DNA from 2 places in the Exiguobacterium sp. RIT341 genome. Region 1 is predicted to be linked to the other one. Evidence: riboswitches for the same ligand, from Rfam matches in the RefSeq annotation. Region 1 holds a riboswitch; the other holds the start of a gene.
What was found. Region 1 has a riboswitch for S-adenosylmethionine ahead of msrA (peptide-methionine (S)-S-oxide reductase MsrA). Riboswitches for the same ligand answer to the same signal wherever they lie in the genome.
Positions count from the first base shown of each region.

Region 2: linked by a shared signal. The riboswitch ahead of BW42_RS12845 (LLM class flavin-dependent oxidoreductase) and the one ahead of msrA (peptide-methionine (S)-S-oxide reductase MsrA) in region 1 are both predicted to bind S-adenosylmethionine.

Region 1 is NZ_JFYW01000009.1:33,583-42,226, forward strand. Features, by position in the region: gene BW42_RS11140 (GNAT family N-acetyltransferase) at 1-366, shown strand, start outside; gene BW42_RS11145 (SH3 domain-containing C40 family peptidase) at 508-3,063, shown strand; gene BW42_RS11150 (putative quinol monooxygenase) at 3,119-3,412, opposite strand; gene BW42_RS11155 (M20 family metallopeptidase) at 3,490-4,668, shown strand; SAM riboswitch class I at 4,731-4,834, shown strand; gene msrA (peptide-methionine (S)-S-oxide reductase MsrA) at 4,929-5,459, shown strand; gene BW42_RS11165 (DMT family transporter) at 5,536-6,018, opposite strand; gene BW42_RS11170 (Crp/Fnr family transcriptional regulator) at 6,031-6,699, opposite strand; gene BW42_RS11175 (DMT family transporter) at 6,715-7,143, opposite strand; gene BW42_RS11180 (nitronate monooxygenase family protein) at 7,279-8,217, opposite strand; gene BW42_RS11185 (gamma carbonic anhydrase family protein) at 8,309-8,644, shown strand, end outside.
Region 2 is NZ_JFYW01000010.1:87,383-96,026, reverse strand. Features, by position in the region: gene BW42_RS12870 (prohibitin family protein) at 153-1,022, opposite strand; gene BW42_RS12865 (ABC-F family ATP-binding cassette domain-containing protein) at 1,322-2,944, shown strand; gene BW42_RS16065 (NUDIX domain-containing protein) at 3,010-3,390, shown strand; gene BW42_RS12855 (hypothetical protein) at 3,617-4,084, opposite strand; gene BW42_RS12850 (RimK family alpha-L-glutamate ligase) at 4,160-5,107, opposite strand; gene BW42_RS12845 (LLM class flavin-dependent oxidoreductase) at 5,104-6,162, opposite strand; SAM riboswitch class I at 6,237-6,339, opposite strand; gene BW42_RS12840 (DUF975 family protein) at 6,450-7,088, opposite strand; gene BW42_RS12835 (DUF817 domain-containing protein) at 7,286-8,071, opposite strand; gene BW42_RS12830 (YitT family protein) at 8,225-8,644, shown strand, end outside.

The sequences.
Region 1 (8,644 bases):
TATGTCTTTGCCGTGACATTTCCAAGTGACGTCGTCATCGGTGCCGGTGAACTCGTCATTACAGACGTGGAACATAAAATCGCCGAAATCGGATATGTCCTCTCACCCGATGAATGGGGAAATGGGTACGCGACGTCAATTGCCTCTTTCCTTCTTCAATTCGGTTTTGAAAAACTAGAATTACACCGAATCACAGCGACATGTGATCCACGGAACGTCGCTTCTGAACGTGTCTTACAAAAAGTCGGTATGACAAAGGAAGGACAGCTTCGCGAGACGGTCTATTTAGAAGACCACTGGCGCGACTCTTTGATTTACGGCATGCTCGACTGGGAATGGCAAGTCGATCATGAGGACGATGACTAAAATATGACTTCAAACGGTGTGCTTCGGCATACCGTTTTTTTATGCCCAATCTCCTATTTTTTTGATTTTTATCAATTTTTAAACAAGCGCATGCTACACTATTCCTAATGACAAATTTTAAGAATTGGAGTGAACCTCTTGATGAAAAAATGGACTGCTCATGTTGCTGGACTCGCTGCAACATTGATGTTGAGCTCGGTTCTACCCGCACCTGCTTTCGCTGAATCGCCACCTGCTCAACCGACGGCAGAAGTACAAACAGTCACAGAAACGACAGGAACGGCTTATTTGAAAGAGAATACCGCATTGCTACAAACAGCTGACTCTACCGCTGTCATCCAACAACTACCAGCAGGAATGACATTCAAGACGCTCGATACGGACGGTGACTTCACTCGTGTCAGTTGGCAAGAAGGAATTGCTTATGTCGCAACAAGTGCGTTAACGCAAACAGCGCCTGTCTTCCAAAAACAAGCAACGTTGACTTCGAAAAGTCCACTCTCATTAGTCGCTTCACCTTTTGACTCCACCGTCGTGACGACACTTCCCGCTTATCAGCGAATCGATACATACGGCACTTTTGACACGTTCACACGCCTGAAATGGAAAGAGCAATACGTCTACGTACCTACGACACAACTCGAGCAACTTCCGAAATTGGTTGGAACACAGTACGTCAAACGAGCAACTTCCCTTTTCGTTGAGCCGAAGACGACAAGTACGAAGACAGCCGTCACTCAAAATCAATCATTCGAGACATTCGGTACGGTGGGTACCTTTACGCGCGTGGCGACTGAAACAGGTTATGCCTTCGTATTGACGACTGATTTAGCAGATGCGCCGGTCGAAAATTATCCGGAAACAGGACTGCGTTATGTTAAACGAGCAACTTCCCTTTTCGTTGAGCCGAAGACGACGAGTACGAAGACAGCCATCGTTCAAAATCAAGTATTCGAAACGTTTGGTACGACGGGTACTTTTACGCGTGTGGCGACTAAAACGGGTTACGCTTTCGTATTGACGACTGATTTAGCTGATGCGCCGGTCGTGAACCATCCGGAAACAGGAGTGCGTTACGTCCAACAGCAGACGACAGTCTATGCTACTGCGACTACGAAAGGGAAAGTCCTTCAATCGATTTCTGTAAATACCTCGCTTCAGACGTACGGAATCGAGGGTTCGTTTACACGAATCAAACGAAACGACGATTACGCCTATGTGTTGACGGCACATCTTGGGACACTAAAGTACTATCCGAAGACCGCACGCCTCTATGTTCAGCGCGCTACACCCATCTATTCGGATGCCAAATCTTCAAGTCCTATCTTAAAGCAACATCAAACGAATACTTTACTGACCGTTTACGGGACGAACGGTGCCTATAGTCGAATCATCTTCCGCGGGATTCATGCTTACGTCAAGACAGCTGATCTCGGTACTGGAAAAGTCTATGCATCAACCGGGACACGATACGCGAAACGCAACCTGTCTGTTTATACGTCGGCTTCGACGAGCAGTAAAACAGTCTATACTGTTAAACGGGCTGATCAATTGACGATTTACGGAACGAGCGGTAGTTACACACGCTTGAAAAAAGGATCGATCTACGGTTACGTCAAGACGACGGATCTCGTGACAAAAAAGCCGGATCTGTATGATGTCTCTGGTCAACGTTACGTGACCGAAGACGACGTCGTCATCAGGTCGCAGGCAAAACTGTCGGGTAAAAAAATCGGTACATTAAAAAAAGGGGCCTCGATCTCGATCTACGGAAAAAGCGGTTATTATACACGTGTCAAATACAAAAATACCTTTGGTTTCGTCGATTCGAGTCGTATCGGACTGAACAAACCGATGGCAAAAGCAAAAAAAGGGACGACGTTTTATGTTCATCTAGATCAAACTCCCCTCTTCTCTGCCGACGTCGCTTACAGTCGTCCGGCCGCTTATTTGAAGAAAGGGACGAAATTAGTCGGTTTGAAATCGATTGATGATGACTTTTGGCAAGTCCGCTTAGTCAGTGGTCAAACCGGTTATGTCCTCAACCCTTATATCAGCACAAGTAAACCCGATATGAGCCTGGCACAAAAAGCGATCGACCGGGCGAAAATCTATACCGTCAAACAGACGACATCCTTTTTCGCAAGTCCGACGAGCCCAAAAGGCAGTGGACTTGTTGAACAAGGCAAACGCGTCTATCCGCGTCACCGGGTCGGAAACTTCTATGTCATCCAGTCAGGTTGGACACCTGTCTATCTTCCTGTATCCGCTGTGACGATCACGTCGGATAAACGGGTCGTCAAAAAGAACAATACGCGTGGTGAAAAGCTGATCCAAGCAGCCGTCCAGCATATCGGCACACCCTACACATGGGGTTCGCAAGATGCCGTGAACGGTGGTTTTGACTGTTCCGGTTTGATTCACTATGCGACGAACAAGGCTGGAAAATACGGTGGTCGGACGAACGTTCGTGGCTACTGGTACGGTGCGTTCTTCACGAATCGCCGGACGAGCATCTCAAGTGGTAAACGCTCAGATATCGTCTTCTTCCAGAACACCTATACAGACGGTCCATCGCATATTGGAATCATGCTTGATAACGAACACTTCATCCATGCGGGTGGTTCACAGCTGCAAATCAATTCAATCTATGAACCGCGTTGGCAGGAGCATTTCCTCGGCTTTAAATCGATGTAATAAAAAAGACGAATCCGTCGGTTTCGACGGGTTCGTCTCTTCTTATCGCAACACGTCAGAAAGTCATCTCGACGTATTTCGCCACTTGTCGGTCCATCAAGTATAATTCGATCTGTTCACGGTAGGCTTTATAGTGGTCGGATGCGATATGCGCTTCAAGCGCTTCTTCGTCCCGATACACTTCATACAACATGAATTGATGCTCATCCTCGATCGATTGGTGCAAGGAATAACGTAAGCATCCTTCTTCTTTTTGTGAAGCATGATAAACCGTTTGTAAAATCGGGAAGACTTGATCCGCAAGTCCAGCTTTGATTGTAAGTACAGCATTGACGACGATTTCTCCCATGTTACATTATCCCCTTTCGTGATTACCTGTATCTGTACCCATTTTCGCGAAAAGACACACGTTAAAGGAGCTTGAACATGCAAACTCAACTTTTTGAAGCACTCGAACAATTCGAACCGACAATGATCGCGTTACGTCGCGATTTTCATCGACACCCGGAACTCTCTTTCCAGGAAGTCCGCACACCAGAACGGATTGCCGCCTTTTACGCAGAACAGGGCATTCCTCATCAAACAGCCGTCGGAGGTCGTGGTGTCGTCGCGACGATCGAAGGCAAACAGCCTGGTCCGACGATTGCGGTCCGTGCCGATTTTGATGCTTTACCACTTCAAGAAGAGACGACGCTTGCCTTCCGGTCGATCCATCCCGGTGTCATGCATGCATGTGGACACGATGGTCATACGGCGATCGTGATGGCCCTTGCTGCTACACTCTATCCGTTACGCGATCAATTGCAAGGAACGATTCGGATCATCCACCAGCATGGAGAAGAGGTCTTTCCCGGTGGAGCAATCCAAATGATCGAAGCCGGCGTCCTCGAAGGGGTCGATGCAATTTTCGCGACACATCTCGAAAATGATTTACCGGTTGGCACGATCGGATTCCGGGAAGGACATACATTGTGTGCGATCGACGAATTCGAAATCATCGTCCATGGTCAAGGTGGGCATGCCCAGGCACCGCATAAAACAAAAGATGCTCTCGTCGCTGGAGCGCAACTCGTCTGCAACTTACAACATCTCGTTAGTCGACGGGTTGATCCGTTTGAGCCGGCTGTTCTCGCAATCGGTTCTTTCCATGCAGGAACAGCACCAAATATCGTTACGGGTGAGGCACGCATTGTCGGGGAAATCCGAACGTTCAATGAGACACTTCGGCATCAGCTCCGGCAAGAAGTCGATCTTGTCGCTAAGACGACGTGTGCCGGCATCGGTGCTTCGTATTCGATTGACTTCACGACTGGTTACCCGGCGCTCTGGAATCACCCGGATGAGACAAAACTCGTTCAGGAAGCTGCTGCTTTCTTACCGGAAGCATCCGTCCGGGCACTCACACCAATGATGGCGGCGGACGACTTCGCACATTACTTAACACACGTCCCGGGTAGTTATTTCTTTACCGGCTCTGGCTATACGGACGGTCGCGTCAACTATCCGCAGCACCATCCACAGTACGAGATCAATGAACAAGCGTTGTTGATCGGTGCGAAGACACTTGGAGCAACCGTTTTACGTGCCTTAAATTCTAAGGATTGACTTTATTTCTTTGTGAATGGTATCATCACAACAATGATAACGAATGACATCAACTTCATATACCCTTATCAAGAGTGGACCGAGAGATCTGGATCGATGACGTCCCAGCAACCTGCGCATAGCAAGGTGCTACGACCAGCAAAGCGAAAGCTTTGGTTGATAAAAAGCGGCGACTCCTTTTGCAACCAAGCGAAGGAGTCGTTTTCGTTTTCTCGCTGTCAGACATACAATGGGGATTTCCCACGGAGAGGAAGAGACAGATGGAAAAAGCAACATTTGCAGGTGGATGTTTTTGGTGCATGGTGACACCATTTGAAGAATTACCAGGAATCGAGGGAATCGTATCAGGTTACATGGGCGGACACGTCGATAACCCGACATACGAGCAAGTCAAAACAGGAACGACGGGACACCTCGAGGTCGTCCAAATCACGTTTGATCCGAGCCTGTTCCCGTACGAGCGTTTACTTGAACTCTACTGGCCCCAAACGGATCCGACGGATGCAGAAGGTCAATTCCAAGATCGCGGTACGCAGTACGCGCCAGCAATCTTCTATCATACGGATGCGCAGCATGAAGCTGCGATTACTTCTCGTGACGCTCTTGCTGCAAGCAACCGTTTCAAACAGCCAATCGTGACGCGGATCAATGCTGCTTCTGAATTTTATCCAGCGGAAGAGTACCACCAAGACTTCCATAAGAAAAATCCAGAACACTACAAAAAAGATCGTGCTGCTTCTGGTCGTGATGCCTTCATCGAACAGGAATGGAAAGATACGACGACGGTCTGATTCAAAAAAATGTATATAAAAACAGGTCAGTAAACGTTGGTTTGCTGACCTGTTTCATTGTTATGGAAAAAGTAAGTCATGAAACACGTTCTACTTGATCCTTTGCCTGTTGTTCCGGTGCCACGACTTGATACCGTTTCAAGACGAAGATGCCACACACCATGACAGCGAGACCGATGAGCTGACCAAACGATAAGTCGATTTGCGGCAAACCGAACCAACCGAACGTATCAACAGCGAGGGCAAAGCTCAACTGCGAAATCAACACGACAGAAATCGCGACGGACGGACCAAGCAATTGAATCCCGCGCATGACACAAAAGACGACACCGACACCTACGAGTCCACCGAACCAGTAGAGTGGTGACACATTTTGAATCTGTCCGATCGTTCCACCATGAAACAGGACATACGTGATGCTTGCTCCGATGAAGCCGACGAAGAAAACCAGCGTTGTCGTCGCCCATGCGCCGAATGCATCACTCATCCGAGCATTCAATACCGTCTGCAAACTGATTAGCATCCCTGCCAATACGGCACACACGATGCCTATTACCATGTTCGTTCCTCCTTACTCATAGCTGTTGCCGTTCGCCTTCTCGCGAATCCGCTCCAGATCGACAATGATGATTTTCCCGCGTCGTCGAACGAGAATCTCTTCTTCACATAATTTCGTGATGATCCGGTTGAGATGGCGATAACTCGTTCCAAGCCAGTCAGCAACGTCATGCAGGTTCGACGTCCGCATCTCCTGATAAAATAAACTGTCACTGGCTTCAGAAGCAATCGACAACAAATACCCTGCAAATCGCTCTTCAACTGTATACAATACATGGTGCGACGCTGATTTCGAGTCGGCATACCACTTCGCTGTGATCGTGCGTAATAAGAATTGCAGAAAGACGTTCGTTGTATTGTGCTCGCGTAAAATCGCATACGGTACGCTCAACACCTCGACATCGGTCACCGCCTCAACTGTATTCAACACTTCTCGTTCATTGATGAACTCGGCGTCACCAATCACTGTCAGTGGTGTTTTGAATCGTAAAATCCGTTGTTTCCCTTCTGACGAAGCAGCAGAAATCTTGACCTTGCCTGCGACGATGAAGTACATCCGGTCGATTGTCGCACCGGTCGTACAGAGGAGTTCTCCTTTTCGGAAGGTTTCTTCACGCAACCAAGCGCGCGTCTCTTCCGTTAAAATCGTATCCAGTCCATATTGTTGGATGACGGTTTCCATGTTCATTCCCTCCCTTTAGGCAAGTGAGAAAATCGCAACTCCTGCAAGCATGAGACCCACACCAACCCACTGACCACGATTTCCTTGTTTTTTTAAGACACCGAACCATCCTTTTAAATCAATCAGAAAGGCACATAAAATCTGCGCGACGAGTAACAAACACATCGCCCATGTCATCCCGAGTTTTTGGATCGCTGTGAGTTCCGTTACGACGACTAGCACGCCAATCAAACCACCGCTCGCATAAATCCACGGTAACTGACGGAATCCGCCGATTTTCCGATCTCGTACGAAGCTATAAATGACTAAACAACCCATCAGACCAACAAAGTGGACGATCAATACGGATAACCACGGTCCGACGCCTGTCGCAAGGCGCGCATTGAATATACCTTGCAGGGCGATGAACAGACCGCTCATCAAAGCAAACACGACTCCTTGCACGTCATCTCCTCCTTTAATCTCTACACTAGAGTAGACCTTATTCGTGCCTCACTTGAAAAGGACAAATGTCCCATTTTCAAAAAACATGAAAAAACCCGCTTTCCACAAGCGGGTTTACGGGTCATCATTGTATGTTCATGTCGCAAAACGAGCAGTCGTCCGCTTCAGCTGTTCCTCTGCTTCCTCCATCATGCGCGTAAACAACTCAGCAACCGTTGGCACATCACGAATCAAACCGGCAACCAGTCCAGCGTTGACATATCCTTTCTCTTCATCGCCTTCAAGAGCGCCTGTAATATGATACGACTCATTCGTCTGATCGAGAAAAGCAGCAGGTGTCTCGGCTGTGAGGTGTTCGACGTAAGGACCATCAAGGACACGTCGTACGAATCCGACGGAACGTCCGATGATGCGTGTATCGGTATCTGTCGCATCCGTTAAGCGCGATTTATAAACTGGGTGGACCTTCGCATCTTCCGTCGCGATCAACCGTGTTCCGAGCTGGACGCCGGCAGCACCAAGCAACAGGACAGCTGCTAGCCCACGCCCATCGCCAACCCCACCCGCTGCAAGAACTGGAATCTTGACCCGGTCGACAAGCTGCGGAATCAAAGTGAGGGTCGTCAGTTCAAGCGGGGAATTGATACCTGCCGCTTCAACCCCTTCTGCTACGAGTACATCAGCGCCTGCCTGTTCTGCCTTTACTGCCTGTTTGACCGAGGCGACGACCGCAATCGTTTTGATGCCAGCGGCTTGTAGTCGCTCTATGTATGGTGCCGGATTTCCTGCCGACAAAGAGACGACCGGAATCTTTTCTGCAATCGCGAGATCGATCAGTGCTTCCGTATAAGGAGATACACGAATCGCGATGTTCAAGGCAAATGGTTGCTCCGTCAGGGTTCGTGTCTCCTGAATCCGAGACGCTACTTCATCGACCGACAACGTACCGCACCCAAGCGTTCCGAGTCCTCCGGCATTCGACACCGCTGCCGTGAGTGCTGCATGACTAATGTTACCCATCCCTCCTTGGATCAATGGATAACGAATGTTGAATAGCTCACAAATCGGAAACATATCTTTCCTCCGTTCTCGACTCCCACCGCATGATATACTGACAGGGAATGAATAGTAGTTCATCTTATCCTAGAAATGAGGTCGTTCTGTTATGAAGATTCCGTATCAATCGATTCATCCGAACGTAGCATCCGATGTATTCATCGCTCCTGGCGCTTATCTGATTGGAGACGTCACGATCGGTTCCGAGTCTACCATCTGGTTCAACGCTGTCTTACGCGGTGACGAAGGACCGATTGCAATCGGCAAACGCTGCAGTATCCAAGACAACGCAACGATTCATCTGTACGAAGGCGCACCTGTCGTCATCGAGGATGAAGTGACGGTCGGACATAACGCGATTTTACACGGCTGTAAAATCGGACGTCGTTCGATCGTCGGAATGGGCGCGACCGTTCTTGATCACGCAGATGTTGGTGAAGAATGC
Region 2 (8,644 bases), on a different contig from region 1:
TAAGGCAATTAAACCGTTAATTTGGCATTTAAAAGATATAAAATGCGTAAATATTTATTAATATACTAAAATTTAGTTCCAATATATAATACGTACAATAGATTTATTATGATGAAATAAAAAAATGTGCTTGTCTCCAAGCACATCGAGTTTTAATTCTTTTCTTCTGTTGTACCATCTGGAATCGGTAGTTGAACCATACTCCCTGATCCACTGACAAGTGGTGATTTCCCGTCCCACTTCTTGACAGCTTCGTATTGAATCATTTCTTTCGTCAACGTCTTCTGTAATTCTTTTTGTGCTTTTGCCAACCCTTGAGCTTCGATCAAACGCGCATCGGCTGCTCCTTTTGCTTCTACGCGAAGACGTTCTGCCTCTGCTTTAGCGATTTCAAGATCCGTTTTCTTTTTATCGAGTTCCTGCGACGCTTTGACACGCGCATCGATTGCTTCCTGTGTCTTTTCATCTGGTTTTGGTGCACCGAGTGCGACATCCTCGATGATGAAACCGATGTCCTTGACGTCTTCTGCAAACTGCGTCTGAATGCTCGTCGAGACGTTTCCTGATTTTTCACCGAACAGTTCAAGGACAGTAACTTTCGAGATTTGCTCACGCGACGCATCATAGAGTCGTTGTTTCAAGTAACCTTTGGCAATCTCATCGATTTCGATCGGTCCGAACTTGTTGAAGACTTTTGTCACCTTATCCGGCGAAACGGAGAAGCTGTATGTAAAGTCGACGACGATGTTCTTTCCGTCTTTAGTCGCAAGCGTCATGTTATCAAGCGATTTCGTCTGTGTACGGATCGGATACTCCGTCACCCGTGTGATTGGTGAAACGACATGCCAGCCTTGTGATAACGTCTCATCTTTGACACCGCTTGACGGGGTATAAACGACACCAACTTGTCCGGGTTCGATTTGTTCGACGACGAACGGCGTTGTAGCCAGCAGGGCTAATACAAGTACACCGGCGATGATCATCGATGGACGAATTTTTTTCTTCGGTTTGATTTCTCTCATTCTGAATCTCCTTTATCAATCTTTTCTTGGATATAGCGATAGAGTTCCATGCCAAGCAAAACGATGAGGGCGAAAAACAATAACGTGAAAAAGATGGCCATCTAACCCCTCCTCTAGCGAATTCCTTACTTTCTTCTACGCATCCATCTGGAAAATGTTTCATTATTTTAAATATCCGGTTGCTTATTTTTAATTTCTGTCCTAATATGGAAAGAACTTTGCCTGCTCTACGACAGATCATGATTTGTGGTACACTCGAATGAGCACATCACTTACTAGAAACGAGGGTTCATCTCTATATGATTACAGTACAAAACGTCGGTCTTCGCTTTGCGGACCGAAAATTATTCGAAGACGTTAACATCAAGTTCACGCCAGGTAACTGTTACGGTCTGATCGGTGCGAACGGTGCCGGTAAATCAACGTTCTTGAAAATTCTCGCTGGTGACATTGAAGCACAACAAGGCGATGTCATCATCACACCAGGCGAACGCTTAGGCGTCCTTCGCCAGAACCATTACGAATACGAAGAATTCCAAGTCATCGAAACAGTCATGATGGGACACAAACGTCTCTATGAAGTCATGAAAGAAAAAGATGCGATTTATATGAAAGAAGATTTTTCAGATGAGGACGGCATGCGTGCTGCTGAACTCGAAGGTGAATTCGCTGAAATGAACGGTTGGGAAGCGGAGTCGGAAGCAGCGATGCTTCTACAAGGACTTGGCATCAAGGAAGACCTTCACTCGAAAACGATGGCTGAGCTGACAGGATCTGAAAAAGTTAAAGTCTTGCTTGCCCAAGCATTGTTCGGTAAACCTGACATTCTTTTACTCGATGAGCCGACAAACGGACTCGACCTGAAAGCTGTCAAATGGCTTGAAGAATTCTTGATCGGATTCGAAAACACGGTCATCGTCATTTCCCACGACCGTCACTTCTTGAACAACGTCTGTACGCACATGGCGGATCTTGATTACGGTAAGATCCAACTGTATATCGGAAACTATGATTTCTGGTATGAATCAAGTCAGCTTGCTTCGCGTATGGCAAGTGACCAAAACAAGAAAAAAGAAGAGAAGATTAAAGAACTTCAAGCCTTCATCGCACGTTTCAGCTCAAACGCTTCGAAAGCGAAACAAGCGACGTCACGGAAGAAATTGCTTGATAAAATCACACTCGACGACATTCGTCCATCATCACGTCGTTATCCGTTCGTTGGCTTTACGCCAGAACGCGAAATCGGAAATGATCTCTTGATGGTCGATGGTCTCTCGAAGACGATCGATGGCGTCAAAGTCCTTGATAATGTCCGCTTCTCGTTGAACAAGACGGATAAAGTCGCGTTCATCAGCCAGAGCGATATCGCGATCACGACACTATTCAAAATCCTTATGGGTGAGATGGAACCGGACAGCGGTACATTCAAATGGGGCGTCACGACTTCCCAATCATACTTGCCGAAAGATAACTCGGAATTCTTCGAAGGCTCGGATAAGACGATCCTCGATTGGCTCCGTCAGTATTCACCGGCAGATGAGAGCGATACGTTCCTCCGTGGATTCCTCGGTCGGATGCTCTTCTCAGGAGAAGAAGTCATGAAAAAAGCATCTGTCTTATCCGGGGGCGAAAAAGTCCGTTGTATGCTTTCAAAAGCGATGCTCAGTGGTGCTAACGTCCTTGTACTCGACGATCCAACGAACCACTTGGATCTCGAATCGATCACGGCACTCAACGATGGTTTGATCGCTTATAAAGGCGCAATGCTCTTCAGCTCGCATGACCACCAGTTCGTCGAAACGATCGCGAACCGCATCATCGAGTTGACACCAAACGGTATCGTCGATAAAGAAACGACATACGATGAGTATTTGAACAACGATACGATCCAACAGCAATTAACAGCGTTATACGCACAATGATTTTAAAAGAGACCGGAACTGTCGTTTCGGTCTCTTTTTTGAACACGTTGAAGGAGGAATGCGATTTGCGACATCGCGTATGCGCTGCGTTGATTGAAGAGCAACAGATTCTAATGGTCGAGTTACATACCCCTTCCCGGACATTTTGGACGTTACCCGGCGGAGGTGTCGAGAACGGTGAAACTAAAGAGCATGCCGTCGTGCGAGAAGTGTTAGAAGAAACGCATCTTCACGTCACGGTCGAACGGAAACTTTACGAGATTTCAATGGATCAAGGAACAGAGACATGTTTTCTCGTTCGCCGTGTCTTAGATAGTCCTGAACCTCGACTCGGGATCGATCCTGAACTATCGCTTGATCAACAAGAATTACGAGCTGTTCGGTTTCGACCATTAAAGGAGCTTCAAGATGATTCACAGATTTCTCGTTTGCGTCGACTATCGTAACGATATAATCTTTGGATTAAATGAAAATTTAATAACCGTATTTATACTTAAAAATAGTAGTCGGTAACTAAGCTTTTTGATAATCCAAAATCGCTCGATCCAGCGATAGAAAACGAGAACGTTATCAAGGTGTCGACTGCCTATCCGTTTTACCGAGTGGTCACAAATCGTATACGAATCGATAAGATATGAAAAAACGGATTCTCAGGCGCGGGAATCCGTTTTTTCATGCATTGTTCTTCTTTTGTTTCGCTGCCTCTTCTTCGACACGTTGCAACAAGGCCTGAACAATTTTCTCGTTTTCTCGTTCGCCACCGAGTGACAAGAGACTTTTCCCAACGAAGTTTGCCCCTTCATTTTTTCCTGTATAAATCAACAGACAACGAGCGTGTCCAAGTGGTTTGAGCGTAAACGTCATCTCAATCTTAAATATTTTAGCTAACGTGAATCCAATCGTATTTTGTTTAAAGTCCGGCTCATTCGTATAGGCTAAATCGGTCACGATGTAGGTTTCGAGTCGGTTGCCCTGCATGTACGTTTGACGATACGTCGAACCGACGACACCCGGTTTTCGTTCAATCACCTCATGCTGGACGACGTTCGGAATCAGACGTTGCAGCCGCGTGTGATCAAACAAGTGCCATGCTTCCTCAATCGGGATATCGAGCTGTCGTTCTTCTCTCCACGTAATCATAGATCCGCCCCCTTTCTATACAAATACCCTGTCATCCGGTCTTGTAACGTCCGGTGACAGGGCGGGAGCAGATTCTTATTTTACTGTGCTTGTTTCAAGAGCAGCTCCGAGGAACTTCGCCAGTTCAAGCATGCCGTAGCGTCCTGCAGCAGCTTCGGCATCGGAATTATAGTTCGTATTCGTATTGACATCATACGTATAGATCGTACCTGACGCATCCTTAATGAACTCGATACCTGCGACCGCGATCTGGTTCGCTTGGAGGAACGCTTCGTACTTTTCAATGATTGGATCATCGAAGCCTTCAACGATTTGGAACTTCATCGGTGTTTGCGGCGCTTCTTCACCAACTGGGCAAAACAAGTCATCAATCACACACGCATCAGCTGGGCAAAGTTCGAATCCTTCCGACGTATCGACTCGGACCGCATAGACGAATTTTCCACCCACGAACTCACACCGCGTGATGTACGGTTCTGGTGCTTGGATGTACTCTTGAATCAACGTGATGCCATCGACTGGTTCGTCGAATGTCGAACCATCGAGATAAGCTTCAAGTGCTTCAATCGAATGGAATAACTGGACGCCGAGACCTTTCCCGGCACGGTTATGTTTCGTGATGAATGACGAAACACCGATTTCTTTTGCTGCTTGTACGATTTGATCACGTCCGACAGCAGCTGTTGTCTTTGGTACACGAATCCCAGCCTTACGCAATGCCGTGTATTGATTGACTTTGCTGACTTCAAGACGGAGCGCACGCGTTCCGTTAAAGACAGTCCGGTCATGCTCTTCTAACCAAGCGAGGACCCCTTCCGTCAACTCTGGCGCATAACGATGCCCCCGCGTATGCGAAGACGCACTCATACGACTGTAAAAGACACCTTCTGGCGGCAGTTCATCTAACGGTACGATTCCTTCATTCAAGTGCCACTGCTCGTACGGCAACTTGAGTTCTTCGAGACGTTTGATGAGATGATCCGTCCATTCTTGGTTTTCGTGGAGAATATGAATTTTTGTCATGATTGTTGACCTACCTTTCGTTTCGCTTCGACCAGTGGCATTACGTCACGGGCAAAGCGTTCCATTTCTTCGAGTTGTGGTGAGAATTGTAACAAGAGCAACGTGACACCAACGGCTTCGAACGCTAGAATCCGTTCGGCAATCTGTTCTGGTGTTCCGATCAAGTTCGGTCGCAGACCACGGTTCGAGACGGAATAATCATTTCGCTCGACCTGTTGTTCGAGTTGCGATTTACTGATGAAATCTTGATAACCGGCATAACCGGCGCTGTCTTCCTTGACGTCCGTGATGCGTTGCCACTCAAGAAGCGCTTCTTCTTCCGTATCCCGGCAAATGATGTAGGCAGCAAGACCGAAGCTCTCAAGCGGTGCGTGTCCCGTCGCTTCCCGGCGTATTTTCATGTCATTGATTTTATGAGCTACTTCTTCAACAGTGCCTCCATGCATGACGTAGGCATCACAATGTTCGACGATCGTCCGTTTTCCGGCTTCACTCTCTCCACCAGCGTAGAGCTTAATTCCCGGACGCTGGACGGGTTTCGGATGGAGTTCTGCCTGTTCGATCGTGTAGTGATTGCCGGAGAAGCTGTACGGTGACGCATCTGCCCATAGTCCTTTCATGACCGTGACGAACTCTTCCGTTCGGGCATAGCGTTCATCGTGTGCAGTAAAAATACCGTTGTATTGTTTTGCTTCTTCTGCCCACCAGGCCGAGACGACATTGAGCGTAAATCGTCCTCCACTCAACTGATCGATGTTTGCCGCCATCTTCGCCGTCGTCGCCGGATTATGGAACCCGGGACGAACCGCTGTCATGATTTCAAGACGTTCTGTTGTTGCAGCAATCGCCGCTGCCGTTGTCCATGCCTCAAGACTCGGTTCCTTGATGCCTTTGATATCGTTCAAGTTCAATTCCGCAATTAACGTCGTCGAGAAGCCGATGCGTTCAGCTGTTTGTGCGACTTGTTTCGCATAATCGAATGTCGCTGGCATCTGTTCATCCTCGACGTTACGTAACCATCCCCCAAAAATCGGTAACCAAAAACCATACTCCACTCCATCGTCCCCCTTATCATAAAAAAACGCTCTTTTCGAAGTTCGAAAAGAGCGACGGTATCTTGTCCTGTCCGCTCTTATCTTCAGAAGGTATTCCTTCCTGGAAGTAGCACCTTCCGCCATAGCGGGGTTGCTGAAGTGTCTTCGGGCCAGTCCCTCGACTTCTCTAGATAAGATGTGTTGCATTCATCGTACAGAATTCATTGAACTAAAGCAACCATTAAACCGTCTTTTCCTATCGGATTTACCCCTAAAGAAAAATCCCGACGTGATGTCGGGATTCGGAATTAGTATGGTGCGACGAAATCTGATGTCTGCTCTGGCGCCTGCTCCCCACGAATACGATCGTAGAATTTGGCAAGCGTGACACTGAAGTATGGTCCGACCCATAGGACAGCAAGACCAAGCGTAACGATGACAAGCAACGCCCAACCAATGAATGATAGGAAGAGTAAAAATGCTTCCATTTTATGACCATCCATGAGTTGACGTGAACGCGTGATTGCCTCGAGAATACCGATTGACGGCTCATCCCGAAGGATGTAGTACGTCAACAAGTAAGAGAATGACTTGATGATACCAGGGATGATTAAGAGTAACGTCCAGAGCGCGATAAAGATGAATTGAACAATGGCCAGCCCCACCACTTTCAGGAACATACCATATGGCTCAAACAAATCCGTCACTTTCGTTTCTTCGCCACGAGCAATCGACATGGCAATCCATGTCCAACCGACTCCTACTGGAATCAATAAAATCGACACCAATGATACAACGAGATCTATACTACTAGACGGCTCATCGATATCCGATCCAAATAAATTAGGAACACCCTGAATAATACTAAACAGCAGAAAAGCTAGGACTGCAAATCCCCAACGACCGCTGAGCGACTCCTTCGCTGCTTTCTTTAATTGAGATGACATGAGTAAGGTCCTCCTTGAAAAATAAGTTCTCACCTTACTCTACGGCTTAAAACTTCTAATGTTTCACTCTTTTTTCAATAATTTCCCGTCTCGTTGCTGGTTGAGCCAAGCACGCTCAAGTTGTTTGTCGTCCACATGTTAGAACGAGCGTTGAACATCGAAGCGCTTCATCGCAAACGAAATGTCATGTTTTTCGTCTATGTATGCTGATATATCTCCACAGCCGGATCCCGTTGCTTGTATTTCGCGACGATGACGATCAGGACCGTGATGATCACAAGCAGGAACCAAGAAGACAATTTTCCGAGATCAACGACTTCCCATCCTCTTTCCTGATGCGGATAGACCCACCCTTTAAAGAACGTCACGATATTCTCAGCGATCCAAATAAAGAACGCGATCAGTAAAAAAGACAGGACGAGCGGCATCCGGTAGATCGTCTGCTCGATCGTAAAATGAACCCATGACTTATAGAAGACAAGGACGACGAGGACCATCAATAGCCAGCGTGCATCGAAGATCCAGTGGTGGGTGAAGAAGTTGAGATAGACGAGACTGCCTACGCTGATCGCAAGCCAAGGTGGTGGGAATGCTGTGAAGCGTAAATGAAATCTTCGGAACGCTTGACAGACATAACTTGCGACACTTGCATACATGAATCCTGCATACAAGGGAACACCAGCCACTTTCGTTAGAGCCTGTTCCGGATAACTCCAAGACCCAACGTTCACTTTGAACAGTTCAAGTGCTAGACCAATCACGTGAAAGAGTAAGATCAGTTTGAACTCTTCCAGCGTTTCATAACGCGTGACAAGTAAGACGATTTGGACGAGAAGACACCATAGCAACAGGAGATCGTATCGAGCGATCGGTTCAGCAGGAAGATAACGTGAAAGAGCAAGCGCTGCGAAAATCATGACGGGAAAGACGCAACAGACGGCTTCTATGTATGTAAAACGAATCAGGTGTCGGATCGCTTTCATCCTGTCATCTCCTTTTTTCTTCAGTATACGTTTCTCTTTCGACCTTCCCCTCCTTCTTAAGATGGAAAAAACGGAAAATTTCGTCTTTCTTCTTCTACTTTCCTCATGATACAGTTAACGAATCAATTATTTTTAAGAAATGAGGTGTTAGACATGACGCGTCATCGTGCTTCCTGGTTATTACGCGCTACGTTAAAGTGGGGACTCTTCCTACTCGGTTTATTTTTACTCGCTCTCGGCTCATCGATGATGATCACTGCTGAACTCGGTGTCTCGACGTGGGATGTATTGCATCTCGGTCTCCAAAAGAAAACACCACTGTCCGTCGGAACGATTATTTTGCTCGTTGGTCTATTACTCGTGTTCGTTAAGTACACATTAGACCGCGTCACACCACAAATTGGAACACTCGTCAACGCGATTTTCGTCGGTGTCTTCATGAATCTTGTCCTTAATTCTCATCTCTTACCCTCTTTTGAGTCGATTTGGTTGAATACGATCTGGTTGATTTTCGGCATCTTCATCATCGGCATGGGGGCAGGTCTTTATGTTGCTGTCGGATATGGAGCCGGT